2 regions of the Streptomyces sp. NBC_01723 genome follow, and region 2 is predicted to be linked to the other one. Evidence: riboswitches for the same ligand, from Rfam matches in the RefSeq annotation. Region 2 holds a riboswitch; the other holds the start of a gene.
The links. Region 2 has a riboswitch for glycine ahead of gcvT (glycine cleavage system aminomethyltransferase GcvT). Riboswitches for the same ligand answer to the same signal wherever they lie in the genome.
Positions count from the first base shown of each region.

Region 1 (6,928 bases), 4.3 Mb from region 2:
CGTACGGCCACCGGGCCGACGCCGGGGCCGCCGCCGCCGTGCGGGATGCAGAACGTCTTGTGCAGGTTCAGGTGGGAGACGTCGCCGCCGAAGTGTCCGGGCTTGGCGAGGCCGACCAGGGCGTTGAGGTTGGCGCCGTCCACGTAGACCTGACCGCCGGCGTCGTGCACCCGGCCGCAGATGTCGGCCACGTGCTCCTCGAAGACACCGTGCGTGGACGGGTACGTGATCATCAGCACGGCCAGCTCGTCACGGTACTGCTCGATCTTGGCGCGCAGGTCCTCGATGTCGATCTCGCCGTCCTCGGCGGTCCTGACGACGACGACCTTCATGCCGGCCATCACCGCGCTGGCCGCGTTGGTGCCGTGCGCGGAGGACGGGATGAGGCAGACGGTGCGCTGCTCGTCGCCGTTGGCCCGGTGGTACCCGCGTACGGCGAGCAGGCCCGCGAACTCGCCCTGCGACCCGGCGTTGGGCTGCAGCGAGACCTTGTCGTACCCGGTGACCTCCGCGAGCCGCTCCTCCAGCTCACGGATGAGGGTCAGGTAGCCCTGCGCCTGCTCGGCGGGCGCGAAGGGGTGCAGCGCGCCGAACTCGGACCAGGTGACCGGCTCCATCTCGGTGGTGGCGTTGAGCTTCATGGTGCAGGAGCCCAGCGGGATCATGCCGCGGTCCAGCGCGTAGTCCCGGTCGGCGAGGCGACGCAGGTAGCGCAGCATCGCGGTCTCGGAGCGGTGCTGGTGGAAGACGGGGTGGGTCAGGAAGTCGTCCGCGCGCAGCTGCGCCTCGGGCAACGTCTCCGCGGTCTCCCCGTCCAGCACCTCGATGTCGCCCTCGACGCCGAAGGCGTGCCACACGCCGCCGACCTGGGCGCGCGTGGTGGTCTCGTCGCAGGCGAAGGAGACGTGGTCGGCATCGACGAGCCGCAGGTTGATGCCGTTCGCGCGGGCGGCGTGCACGATCGCGTCGGCCCGGCCGGGCACCCGCGCGGTCACGGTGTCGAAGTAGGCGCCGTGGACGATCTCGACGCCGCCCGCGGCGAGGCCCGCGGCGGTGATCGAGGCGTACCGGTGGGTGCGCCGGGCGATGGCCCGCAGGCCCTCGGGACCGTGGTAGACGGCGTACATGCCGGCCATGACGGCGAGCAGCACCTGGGCGGTGCAGATGTTGCTGGTGGCCTTCTCGCGGCGGATGTGCTGCTCGCGGGTCTGCAGGGCCAGGCGGTAGGCCTTGTTGCCGTCCGCGTCCACGGAGACGCCGACCAGGCGGCCGGGCAGGCTCCGCGCGAACTTCTCGTGCACGGCCATGTAGCCGGCGTGCGGCCCGCCGAAGCCCATCGGTACGCCGAAGCGCTGGGTGGTGCCCACGGCGATGTCCGCGCCCAGCTCGCCGGGCGAGGTGAGCAGGGTGAGGGCGAGCAGGTCGGCGGCGACCGTGACGAGCGCGCCCAGCTCGTGCGCCCGCTCGACGACCGGCTTGATGTCGCGTACGGCACCGGAGGCGCCCGGGTACTGGAGCAGGACGCCGTTGATCTCCCGCTCGGCGATCTCGGCCGGGATGCCCTCGCTCAGGTCGGCGACGACGACCTCGACGCCGGTCGGCTCGGCTCGGGTCCGGATCACGGCGATGGTCTGCGGCAGCACGTCCGCGTCGACCAGGAAGAGGCCCTTCTTGTTCTTGCCCATGCGCCGGGAGAGCGCCATCGCCTCGGCGGCGGCGGTGCCCTCGTCCAGCAGGGAGGCACCGGAGGTGGGCAGGCCGGTCAGCTCGGCGACCATGGTCTGGAAGTTGAGCAGGGCCTCCAGGCGGCCCTGGGAGATCTCGGGCTGGTACGGCGTGTACGCGGTGTACCAGGAGGGGTTCTCCATGACGTTGCGCAGGATGACCGGCGGGGTGAAGGTGCCGTAGTAACCGAGGCCGATCATGGAGTCCAGGACCTGGTTGCGGTCGGCCAGCGAGCGCAGCTCGGCCAGTACCTCGGCCTCGGAGCGGGCGCCGGGCAGGTCCAGCGCGTCGGCGTTCTTGATCACATCCGGCACCGCGGCGGCCGTCAGCTCGTCGAGCGAACCGTAACCGACCTGCGCGAGCATCTTGGCCCGGGCCTCGTGGTCGGGGCCGATGTGGCGCTGCTCGAACGGCGCTGCCTGTTCGAGTTCGGTGAGCGGAGTGCGGTGGGCGGTCATTGCGGAGGCCTCCTGGTCTGACGACCTGCGAGGGGCACCACGGCGCGGGTACCCGGACGGCCTCCCCCTCTGTCATCTCAACCTGAGAGCTTCACCGGGGCGGCCCGAGGGCGTCCCGGCTTTCACCGTCGGTGAGAGCGGAAGCCGTCGACACCCGCTCTGCTTTCCAGAGTGACCTCGTCCGTGCGGTACGTGAGCCTGAGAGATTCCGGGGAGGATTTGCTCCTTCGGCGCCTCCGATGATGTCCGGAGGACTCTCCCGCGCGGGGTCAGCAGCCGTTTGCCAGCGTACCAGCGAGCCCGCGGCACGAACCTTCGAGTGGCCGACCGGCCATATGTAGTTTTTTGTAGTACTTACGGATGATTCGGCGGCTGGTGTGCGATTCCAGTGCGACCAAGTGGAGGGCCCGTGCGTACTGACATCGACCCGCGGAACCTGATAGGCCGCAAGGCATTCGACCGCGACGGCACCAGGATCGGCACCGTGGACGAGGTGTACCTCGACGATGCCACCGGCGTGCCCGAGTGGGCGGCCATCCGCACCGGCCTCTTCAGCAGGGACGCCTTCGTACCCCTGGAGCCCAGCGAGCTGGTCGAGGGCGCCCTGCGCGTGCCCTTCGCCCGGGCCCTGATCAAGGAGGCACCGGACTTCGGCGTCGGCCGCCACCTCTCGCCGGAACAGGAACTCCAGCTGTACCACCACTACGGCCTCGACGTGGCCGCCGCTCCCCCGCTCCCCGACCACGACTTCGGCAAGCTGGCGGGCAAGGGCAACGAGGAGAGCTGACGCACCGCCCCCGCGAAAGACGCGGAACGTACGCGACGCACGGCTAGCCGGCCACCGGTCTGGCCGGCCCTTCGCCGGGTCTTCGCGTCTCGGACGGAACCAGCGGCAGCGGATCCGCGGGCGTCAGCTCCGGGTCGTCCATCGGAAAGGTCCGTACCCGCCCGGTCCGCGAGTACGGCGTCTCGAAGCGCACGGTGACCCGCCCCAGCCCGCTCCCCTGGACCCACCCGTGCCCGAACCGCGCGTGCCGCACGTCGTGCCCCGACGGCCAGCGGCGCTCCGCGGGTGCCGGGCGGTGCTCCGCGGCGGGCTCGGTCTCCGGCTCCTCGGCCAGTTCACCGGCCCTGCCCCCCGCCGCCTGCGCGAACAGGTCCTCCTGCGTGTAGTCGGCCAGGCCGCTGACGCCGACCCCGAGCAGCCGCACACCGCCCGTGGTGTCCACCGAGTCCAGCAGCCGGGCGGCGGCCTCCCGCACCACCGCCGGGTCGTCCGTGGGCCCGCGCAGCGTCTCGGAGCGCGTCAGCGTGGAGAAGTCGTATCTGCGCACCTTGAGCACGATGGTCCGCCCGGACAGCCCCGACGCGCGCAGCCGGCGCACACACCGGTCGGCCAGCCGGCCCACCTCCACGCCGACCCGCACCCGGTCGTGGATGTCCACGTCGTAGGTGTCCTCGACCGACACGGACTTGGTCTCCCGCTCGGCCACCACGGGCCGCTCGTCGAGCGCCAGGGCCATGGCGTACAGGCCGTGTCCGTGCGCCTTGCCCACCAGCCTCACCAACTCGTCCTCGCCCGCCTCGGCCAGTTCCCCGACCGTGGTGATGCCGGCCCGGCGCAGATGGTCGCCGGTCGCCGGGCCGACGCCGGGCAGGGTCCGCACGGACATGGGCTCCAGCATGGCCCGCTCCGTCCCCGGCGGGATCAGGACCAGCCCGTCGGGCTTGGCCTCCTCGGAGGCGATCTTGGCCAGCATCTTGGAGGCGGCCAGTCCCACAGAACCGGTGAGGCCCGTGACGGCGCGGATGTCCGTGCGCAGCTGCGTCCCGGCCAGCCGCGCCGACGCCGCGTCCCAGGCCGTCCCACCGGCCTCCAGGTCCACGAACGCCTCGTCCAGGCTCAGCGGCTCCACCAGCGGGGACAACTCCCTGAGCAGCCGCATCACCTGTTCGCTGATCGACCGGTACAGCTCGAACCGCGGGACGAGATACGCGGCGTTGGGCGCCAGCCGCCTGGCCTGGCCCATGGGCATCGCCGAGTGGACGCCGAAGACGCGCGCCTCGTACGAGCAGGTGGCGACGACGCCTCGCGGCCCCAGGCCGCCGACCACCACGGCCTTCCCGCGCAGACTCGGCTTGGACGCCTGCTCCACCGAGGCGAAGAAGGCATCCATGTCGAGATGCAGGATCGTGGGCGCGGTTCTCACATCTCCGATGCTGCCCTACGCCACTGACAATGCGGCCGCCACCGGACGGCCCGCGCGCCGGGCGGACCGGCGCGCCGCTCAGACCGCCCTGTTGCGGCGTCGCGCCAGCTCGTCCGCCGGATTGTGCCCGACCAGGGTCTCCCCCGTGTCGATCCGCTCGCCGTGCAGCTGGGACAGCGCGCTCTCCACGTCTCGCCAGACCACCCCGACGGCGATCCCGAAGATGCCCTGACCGCCCTGGAGCAGGGCGTGCACCTCGTCGGGCGAGGTGCACTCGTAGACCGTGGCGCCGTCGCTCATCATCGTCATCCGCTCCAGGTCACGGAAGCCGCGCTCCCGCAGGTGCTGGACGGCGGTCCGGATGTTCTGGAGGGACACCCCGGTGTCGAGGAAGCGTTTGACGATCTTCAGCACGACCACGTCGCGGAAGCTGTACAGGCGCTGCGTGCCCGAGCCGTGGGCCGGACGCACGCTGGGTTCGACGAGCCCCGTGCGGGCCCAGTAGTCGAGCTGCCGGTAGGTGATGCCGGCGGCCGCGCAGGCCGTCGGCCCGCGGTAGCCGATCTCCTCGGACGTCATGGACGCCGCCCCTCCGCTGGTCGGCACGGCGGCCGGCCGCTGCGGAGCGGAATCGGGCGCGCCTGCCTGCTGGGCGTACCCCCCGCCCGCGCGGAGCCGAGAGTCCTGGGGAGGGTACGGACCACTTGCCCCGAGACCGTGCCCGGGGCCACCCCCAGCCGTACCGTCGCCGCTGATCCTCACGCCGACCTCCGTCCTTGACCTGCCTCCTCGAAGGTAGGCAGTCACCAAGGGTGCGTCAACGATCGCCACACTCGGCACGCCGAGTGATAATCACCCTAAGAGTGGTTTCGCGTGCCCTGATTTGGGGAAACCCTACTGGTTGCTCGTCCCGAAGTCCTCCGGCGAGATCTGGTCGAGGAACTCGCGGAACTTCTCCACCTCGTCCTCCTGCTCGTCCGGGATCGCGATGCCCGCGTCGTCGAGGACCGTGTCGCTGCCGTAGATCGGCGTCCCGGTGCGCAGGGCCAGCGCTATGGCGTCGGAGGGCCTGGCGCTGACCTCGACGCCGCTGGCGAAGACCAGCTCGGCGTAGAACACCCCGTCGCGCAGGTCGGTGATGCGTACCTCGGTGAGCTCCTGGCCGACGGCTTCCAGCACGTCCTTGAACAGGTCGTGGGTCAGCGGCCGTGCCGGAGCCATGCCCTGCTGGGCGAAGGCGATCGCCGTCGCCTCGCCCGGTCCGATCCAGATGGGAAGGTAGCGGTCGCCTCCCACCTCGCGCAGCAGCACGATCGGTTGGTTGGAGGGCATCTCGACCCGGACACCTACGACATCGAGCTCGTTCACACAGCAACCCTAGGCCGTGCCCGGGACGTTTGGGTAGTCGGGCCGGGATCGACTGGGCGATCCGGGGCTCCGAACAGGCCCGTTTCAGGGAAGCCGCACGCCGAGCGCGGTCTGTACCAGCGCCGCGTGCAGCTTCACCGCCAGGCCCGCCAGCTCCTTGGTGCGCGCTTCCGCGTGTGCCCTGGTCTGGGGGTTGCGGTGTCGTTTCAGCGGGGCGACCACCTGGTCCACGAGCCCGGCGTCCCGGTCGGCGGCGGCCTTCATCACCCGCAGGTGCCTCGGCTCGATCCCGAAGCGCCCCAGCTGCGTCACCAGCGACGCCACGGTGACCGCCTCGGCGTCGTACGCCCCGTCGGGCAGGGGGGCGAGGAGCCCGTAGGACTCCCACTCCTTCAGCTCCTGGTCGTCGATCCCGGCCGCGGCGAGCAGCTCGTCCCGTCCGATCCGGGCGACGGTCGGGCTCTCGGCGGCTTCCGCAACCGCTTCCCCGTCCCGCTGCCGGCCGACCGTGGGCAACGACACCGCCTCACCGCGCTCCACGGCGTCCAAGTGCTCACGGATGACCTTGAGCGGCAGATAGTGGTCCCGCTGCATCCGCAGCACCCGGCCCAGACGCTCCACGTCGTGCGCGCTGAACTTGCGGTACCCGGCCGGGGTCCGCCGGGGCTCGACGAGGCCCTCGGACTCCAGGAAGCGGATCTTGGAGATGCTGATGTCGGGGAACTCGTCACGCAGCACGTTCAGCACCGTGCCGATGCTCATCAGCCCACTGTCCGTGGCGGCGGCGCCGTGACCGGCACCGCCGCTCGGTGTATGCAGCATGGACCTTCCCTGGAGGTTCGGGTCAGTAACCCCGCTGGCTCGCGTAGAACACCAGCCGGTACTTGCCGATCTGCACCTCGTCACCGTTCGACAGGGCGACCTGGTCGATGCGCTCCCGGTTGACGTACGTGCCGTTCAGGCTGCCCACGTCGGCGACCGTGAAGGAACCGTCCGGACTACGGCGGAACTCCACGTGCCGGCGCGAGACCGTCACGTCGTCCAGGAAGATGTCGCTCTGCGGGTGACGCCCGGCGGTGGTCAGCTCACCGTCCAGCAGGAAGCGGCTGCCCGAGTTCGGACCGCGGCGCACGACCAAGAGCGCGGAGCCGAGCGGCAACGCGTCCA
Region 1 covers NZ_CP109171.1:1,269,993-1,276,920, forward strand. Annotated here, with positions in the region: gene gcvP (aminomethyl-transferring glycine dehydrogenase) at 1-2,183, opposite strand, end outside; glycine riboswitch at 2,360-2,455, opposite strand; gene OIE75_RS06095 (PRC-barrel domain-containing protein) at 2,593-2,970, shown strand; gene OIE75_RS06100 (DNA polymerase IV) at 3,014-4,393, opposite strand; gene OIE75_RS06105 (MerR family transcriptional regulator) at 4,472-5,155, opposite strand; gene OIE75_RS06110 (bifunctional nuclease family protein) at 5,288-5,761, opposite strand; gene ftsR (transcriptional regulator FtsR) at 5,846-6,583, opposite strand; gene OIE75_RS06120 (FHA domain-containing protein) at 6,606-6,928, opposite strand, start outside.
Region 1: another riboswitch for glycine. It lies ahead of gcvP (aminomethyl-transferring glycine dehydrogenase); the one in region 2 lies ahead of gcvT (glycine cleavage system aminomethyltransferase GcvT).

Region 2 (6,928 bases):
TCAGGGCGGTGGTGCGGCCCTGGGGCGACAGGCCGGTCTGGGCCAGGTCGATGTCGTAGTCGCCGGCGATCAGACGCTGGTCCAGCTCGTTGGCGTTGGTGAAGAACTTGATCGTGATCTTGTCCGGGTACGCCTTGCGGACCGGGTCCGAGTCCTGCTTCCACGAGGTGTTGCGGACCAGGGTGAGGTCCTTGCCCGGGTTGTAGGACTGGAACTTGTACGGGCCGGAGGAGAACGGCTTCAGGCCGTACTTGGACTTGGTGTCCTTGTCCTGGCGGACCGGGGACGCCGAGGTCAGCGCGAGCATCTCCTCGAAGTCCGAGTTGGCCTGCGGGAGCTTGAAGACGATGGTCTTGTCGTCCGGCGTCTCGATCGCCTTCAGACCCAGCTTGTCCGCGGACTTGTCCTTGTAGGGGCCCTGGTACTTGTCCTCGGGGTCGAGCACCTCCTTGAGGTACGTCGGACCGCCGGAGAGGACGTCCTGTGCCCACACGCGCTCGATGCCGTACTTGATGTCCTTGGAGGTGATCGGCTTGCCGTCCTCCCAGGTGACGCCGTCACGCAGGGTGTACGTATAGGTCTTGCCGTCGTCCGAGACCTTGGCGACGTCGGTGGCGAGGTCGGGGGTGACGCCCGCGCCCTTCTCACCCGGCGCCGGCGTGTTCGTCACGAGCTGGCGGGAGTAGTACCGCGAGAAGTTCCACATGAAGCCGTAGTAGCCGCGGGTGGTGTCCCACGAGTCGGCGTCCTGGACGCTGGCGAACTTCAGCTCGCCGCCCTTCTTGGCCTGGTCGGCCTGGGCGATCTTGTTGTTCGCGGCGTCGAAGCCGGCCGCGCCGTTCTTCGACCCCTCGCCGTCGCTGTCACCGCCGCCGCACGCCGCCGTGGTCAGCAGCGCGGCGACCACTGCGGCAGCGGCCATGGCCTGCTTGCGCCGCCCTGAGGTGCGTTGGGTAGTCACGATCTCGGATCCTCCGGATTAGATGAGAGACCCCGTGCAGGTGCCACGGGTCGCTTGCCGGTACGGCAGGTCAGCGGGAGCCCTTCGGGTCCAGCGCATCGCGTACGCCGTCTCCGAAGAGGTTGAAGGCAAGAACGGTGATGAAGATCGCCAGACCGGGGATCACCATGTACATGGGATCCGACTGGTAGTAGTCGATCGCGCTCGAGAGCATCTGCCCCCAGGACGACGTGGGCGGCTTGACGCCCACACCCAGGAAGCTGAGTGCCGCCTCGGTGAGGATGTTGGTGGGGATCATCATCGTCGTGTACACGATGATCGGGGCCACCAGGTTGGGCAGCAGTTCCTTGAACAGGATGTAGAAGCGTCCGGCCCCCAGGGACCGGGCGGCCTCCACGTACTCCCGTTCACGCATGGAGAGCGTCTGGCCACGCACCACGCGCCCGATGTAGGGCCAGCCGAAGAAGCCGATGACGAGGATCATCACGAAGAGGCGCACGCCCGTGCCGCTGAGTCCCAGCATCTCGTTCGGCATCACCGAGACCAGCGCGATGATGAAGAGCAGCTGCGGGAAGGCCAGCAGGCCGTCCATGACCCGGCTGATCAGGGCGTCGACCCAGCCGCCGAAGAAGCCGGCGAGCACACCCAGGACGGTTCCGATGATCACGGCGACGATCGCGGACAGGAAGCCGACGAGCAGCGAGATCCGGGCGCCGTGGACGATGCGGGCGAAGATGTCGCGGCCGTTGACCGGCTCGACGCCGAACCAGTGGTCGCCGCTGATGCCGCCGAGTGACCCCCTGGGCGTGCCGAACAGCGGGTCGATCAGGTCCTCGTGGTAGACGTCCGGGTCCTGCCCGACGATGTTGGTGATCAAGGGCGCGAAGATCGCGACCACGACGAGTAGGAGCACGACGACACCGCCCGTCAGGGCGAGCTTGTCCCGCTTCAGGCGCTCCCAGGCGATCCTGCCAAGGGAACGCCCCTGTACCGCCTTGGCTTCGGCGCCGGCAACCGCCGCTTCCTCGGCCGCACTCGGGGCCGCTTCCGCGGTCGGCTCGTGCAATGGTGCCGTCATCTGGCAGGGACCCCTCTCAACCGGCGGTAGCCGGCCCGCACTTGCCGCTGTAGCGGCGTGATCCGTCCGTCGTACAAAGGGGCGAGCATCCACCCCTTGTTGCGGGAGTCTTCAACGCTTTGGCGATCTGTAGCCAGACTTGACGGTGAATGGATGCGCAACCGTGATGCTGTTCGAGGTGTTCCGTTATCCGGACAGTGGGTAACGGGGGCCGGACACGGACGAGTTGGGACAGAGGGGACAAGACGGCGCTTTGCGCCCTCATCTACGCGCGAAGATCGCCACCGGTCACGCCGGGCCGGACCCGCGACCGTCAGTACCGGCCCCCGGCCGGAGGGTATCCGTACCCGCCCACCGGCGCCTGCGCGGGGGCGGGGGCGTGGGCCTCGCGGTCGTAGAACGGACGGGCGTGGGCGCGCAGCCACATGGCGACCGGGTCGTGGACGTCGGTCATCGCCACCGTCGACACCGCGAGCCCGTCCGGCACCGCGCCGACGGACTGCTGCATCATCGCGCGCACCGCGTCGACGGCCGGCGGGGAGGCGTCGTAGACCTCGAGACCGATGGCGAGGTACGGCGCCCCGAGCGCGGGCTGCACCCAGGCGCGGCGCAGCGCGCGGACCGCCGGGGTGCGGTGGGCGTTCTGCGTGAGCAGGGCGTAGAACTGGGGGATCTCGATGGCCGGTTCGGACAGCCGCAGGGGTCCGGCGGGCTGGCGGTCCAGGCCGGAGGCGATCCGGCGCAGGTCCGGCCAGGGGATGCCGACGCCGCCGCCGGGGGCGTGCGGGTTGAGCCAGAGGCCGAAGTGGTCCGGGTAGAGGGCGCGGGCCGCCTCCAGGCCGTCGACCACCTCGTACGACCTGTTCCAGCCGCTGGCCGACAGCTCCTGGGCGGAGGTGACGCACGGCGCGTAGCCGTAGCCCTCGACCTCCATGTTTCCGTACTGGGCGTCCGGGGAGCCGGCCTGGCCCTGCCACAGCAGCATCCAGACCTGGCCGGAGGTGGGGGTGGCGAGCGCGCGCAGCAGGGCCTCATAGGCGTCGTAGCGCCCGGGCGTCACCTGGCGCAGCATGTGCTCGACCTGCCCGGTCGTGGTGCCGCTGGCGCTCACGTCTGTGGCCCTTTCTGGAAGTTCCCGGTCGTGGAAACAGCTTACGGCTCCGCGGGGTGGGGGGCGCCTATGAGCCGGGGGCGCTGTGTGCGTTGGCGGGTGCGGGTTCGTCGTGGCTGGTCGCGCAGTTCCCCGCGCCCCTGGGTTGGCTGCCCTGACCGGCGTTTACAAGTCCCGGTCGTAGAAGGGGCGGACCCTTTCCCTCATCCAGTCGCAGACCGGGTCCTGGGCGGCCTCCAGGAGGACCAGGTTGACCGGCCACGTCGGCGGGGCGGCGGTGAGGGCGCGGCCCAGGGCGTCCAGGGGGAGGGCGCGGGCGTCGCCCTCCCAGTGGGTGAGTTCGACGCCGACGAACAGGGTCGGGTCGGCGGTCTCGACGGCGGCCAGGCAGCGGCGGGCGGTGCGCACCACGCCGGTGGCGGCGAACTCTGCGGAGGCCGCGGCGAGGAAGTCCACCGGGTCGTCCTGCCAGTCCGGCTCGAAGAGGCGGACCCGGCCGCCGGACGCGGGCCCGTCCAGCGGGGTGCGGCCGGCCCGGCACAGCTCGGCCACGGCGGGCGGCGGCAGCGGGATGCCGACCACGCCCTCGGGGTTCACGGCGATGCCGATCTGCGGGGGCAGACCGCGGGCGAACTCCGCGGCGGGGGCGACGGTGTACGCCATCTGCGCCCCGGCGACCTGGCGGAGCTGCTCCTCGGAGCTGAACACCGGCACGTACGCCTGGCCGTCGATCTCCAGGGAGGGCAGGTCGAGGGGGCCGCTGTGCGGGCCGCCGCCGTTCGGCAGGGGGACCCAGAGGACACTGCGGCCGAGCACCTCCACGATCCGCCCGCCGGCGCCCGGTACGCCGAGGGAGGCGGAGAGCACCTCCTCCAGCTCGTTGCCGGGCCAACCGCCGTGCGGGTGGGGGTGTGCCTGTGCCGGGAACCCGGGGAAGTCCATCTGCCTACCGCCTGCCTGGTACCGCTGTATTGGCTGAAAAGGCTAACCCGTCCGACCCGGCTCCCCGCGGTCCGTCATCCGGTGAAGGCGATGCGGCGGAGGGCGTTAGCGGCCGCCCGGTCCAGCACGATCGCCGAGGTGCAGCCGGCCGGCAGGGCGCCCCCGGTCACGGCGTGCAGCAGGCGGGAGTTGGCCGCGCGGTGCCGCAGGAACGCGTACCGCGAGACGCCGCGGCCGCGCTCGCGCTGCCCGGCCAGGGCCTGGTCGACGCCGACGTCGAGGAGCAGCAGGTGCAGGGTGCCGTCGCGGCGGCGGGCCTCCCGGGCCAGCCAGCCGCGCACCCAGGACTGTGTGCCGCAGTCGTGCACGACGACGCCCTCGCCGGAGCGCAGCGCCTTGCGGAGCCCCGCGTAGTGGGCGAGGCGGACCAGGGGGCGGTAGAGCGCGTACGGCAGGAAGCCCGGCATGCGGCGCTCCCAGCGGTCGCGGGTGTCCTGGGAGTCGATGCGCGGGCCGCGCACGGTGCGCGCCATCAGGGTGGACTTGCCACTGCCGGGCAGGCCGGTGATCACCACCAGGTCCCGGGGTCCGAAGAGCAGGGCGTGCGGGCTGTGCCCGTCCCGCTCGCGCAGGTCGCGGACGACGGCCGCGGGCCGCTCGGCGCACGACTGCGGGGCCGGGGCGGAGGGCTGCTCGGGCAGCGCGAGGCCCGAGGTCGTGGCGTAGGCCGTGGTCCTGTTCACCGTGATCGTCTCCCCTGGGGCGGTTCACGAGTTCCCATCCCCGTCGAGTGTAAAGAGAAGGTAATGCGCAGGTCTCGCGATTTCGTTCGCTTACTGCCACAAGCCGGTTACAGATCACGGTCTGCCACGAATCGGCCGGTCGTGCAATGATGGCGGCGCCAACTGCATACCGGCCGTTTGAATCCGCGCGGGAGAGTCCCCGGCCACGCCGGGGCGCCGAAGGAGCAAGTCCCTCCCTTGAATCTCTCAGGCCCCCGTTACCGCGCGGGCGAGGCACATCTGAAAAGCGGGCCGCCGTCCGACGGCTGCCCCACCCAAGGTGCAAGCCCTGATCGCCGTACTCCGGTGGTCGTGGCGAACCTCTCAGGTTCCGATGACAGATGGGGAGGACCGACCTCGCCCGTGCCGTCCTGTCCTGGGAGACGACCGACCGATGAGCAGTTCGAATATCCGCCGTACCGCGCTCGACGCCACCCATCGCGCGCTGGGCGCGACGATGACCGACTTCGCCGGCTGGGACATGCCCCTGCGCTACGCCTCCGAGCGTGACGAGCACGTCGCGGTGCGCACCCGGGCCGGTCTCTTCGACCTCTCGCACATGGGCGAGATCACCGTCACCGGGCCGCAGGCCGCCGCGCTGCTGGACTTCGCGCTGGTCGGCAACATCGGCGGCGTGAAGCCGGGCCGCGCCCGCTACACCATGATCTGCCGCGAGGACGGCGGCATCCTGGACGACCTGATCGTCTACCGCCTGGACGAGGCCGAGGCCGGCTCTTCTCACTACATGGTCGTCGCCAACGCCTCCAACGCGCAGACCGTGCTCGACGCGCTGACCGAGCGGGCGGCCGGCTTCGACGCCGAGGTGCGCGACGACCGCGACGCCTACGCGCTGCTCGCCGTGCAGGGCCCCGAGTCCCCGGGCATCCTCAAGAGCCTCACCGACGCCGACCTGGACGGCCTGAAGTACTACGCCGGTCTGCCCGGCACGGTGGCCGGCGTCCCGGCGCTGATCGCGCGCACCGGCTACACCGGCGAGGACGGCTTCGAGCTGTTCGTGAAGCCGGAGCACGCCGTCGAGCTGTGGCAGGCGCTGACCGAGGCGGGCGAGGGCGTCGGTCTCGTCCCCTGCGGCCTGTCCTGCCGGGACACGCTCCGCCTGGAGGCGGGCATGCCGCTGTACGGGCACGAGCTGACCACCTCCCTGACGCCCTTCGACGCCGGGCTCGGCCGGGTGGTGAAGTTCGAGAAGGAGGGCGACTTCGTCGGTCGCGCCGCGCTGACCGGGGCCGCCGCCGAGGCCGAGCAGAACCCGCCCCGCGTGCTGGTCGGCCTGGTCGCCGAGGGCCGCCGGGTCCCGCGCGCCGGGTACCAGGTCGTCGCCGGCGGCGAGGTGGTCGGCGAGGTCACCTCCGGCGCCCCCTCCCCCACGCTGGGCAAGCCGATCGCCATCGCGTACGTCGACGCGGCGCACGCGGCTCCGGGGACCGAGGGTGTGGGCGTGGACATCCGGGGCAGCCACGAGCCGTACGAGGTCGTGGCACTGCCCTTCTACAAGCGCCAGAAGTAGACACTGAGGGCGGAGGGCCACCGACCCCCGCGCGTGTCCTTGCTGCTCAACGGCAGTGTCAGCAGTCCCCCCATTCATCAGCAGTCACCCGCGTACAGGAGAATTCAGGCCATGAGCAACCCCCAGCAGCTGCGCTACAGCAAGGAGCACGAGTGGCTGTCGGCCGCCGAGGACGGCGCCTCGACGGTCGGCATCACGGAGCACGCGGCCAACGCGCTCGGTGACGTCGTCTTCGTGCAGCTTCCCGAGGTCGGCGACTCGGTGTCCGCGGGCGAGACCTGCGGCGAACTGGAGTCGACCAAGTCCGTCTCCGACCTGTACTCCCCCGTCTCCGGTGAGGTCACCGAGATCAACGAGGACGTCGTCAACGACCCGTCGCTGGTGAACAGCGCCCCCTTCGAGGGCGGCTGGCTGTTCAAGGTCCGGGTCACGGACGAGCCGGGCGACCTGCTCTCCGCCGACGAGTACACCGCATTCGCCGGCGCCTGAGGAGTCACGGACGCATGTCGCTTCTGAACACACCCCT
Region 2 covers NZ_CP109171.1:5,613,468-5,620,395, reverse strand. Annotated here, with positions in the region: gene OIE75_RS26155 (ABC transporter substrate-binding protein) at 1-961, opposite strand, end outside; gene OIE75_RS26150 (ABC transporter permease) at 1,032-2,039, opposite strand; gene OIE75_RS26145 (enhanced serine sensitivity protein SseB C-terminal domain-containing protein) at 2,353-3,150, opposite strand; gene OIE75_RS26140 (enhanced serine sensitivity protein SseB) at 3,316-4,092, opposite strand; gene OIE75_RS26135 (AAA family ATPase) at 4,167-4,835, opposite strand; glycine riboswitch at 5,014-5,108, shown strand; glycine riboswitch at 5,109-5,225, shown strand; gene gcvT (glycine cleavage system aminomethyltransferase GcvT) at 5,269-6,402, shown strand; gene gcvH (glycine cleavage system protein GcvH) at 6,514-6,891, shown strand; gene glyA (serine hydroxymethyltransferase) at 6,906-6,928, shown strand, end outside.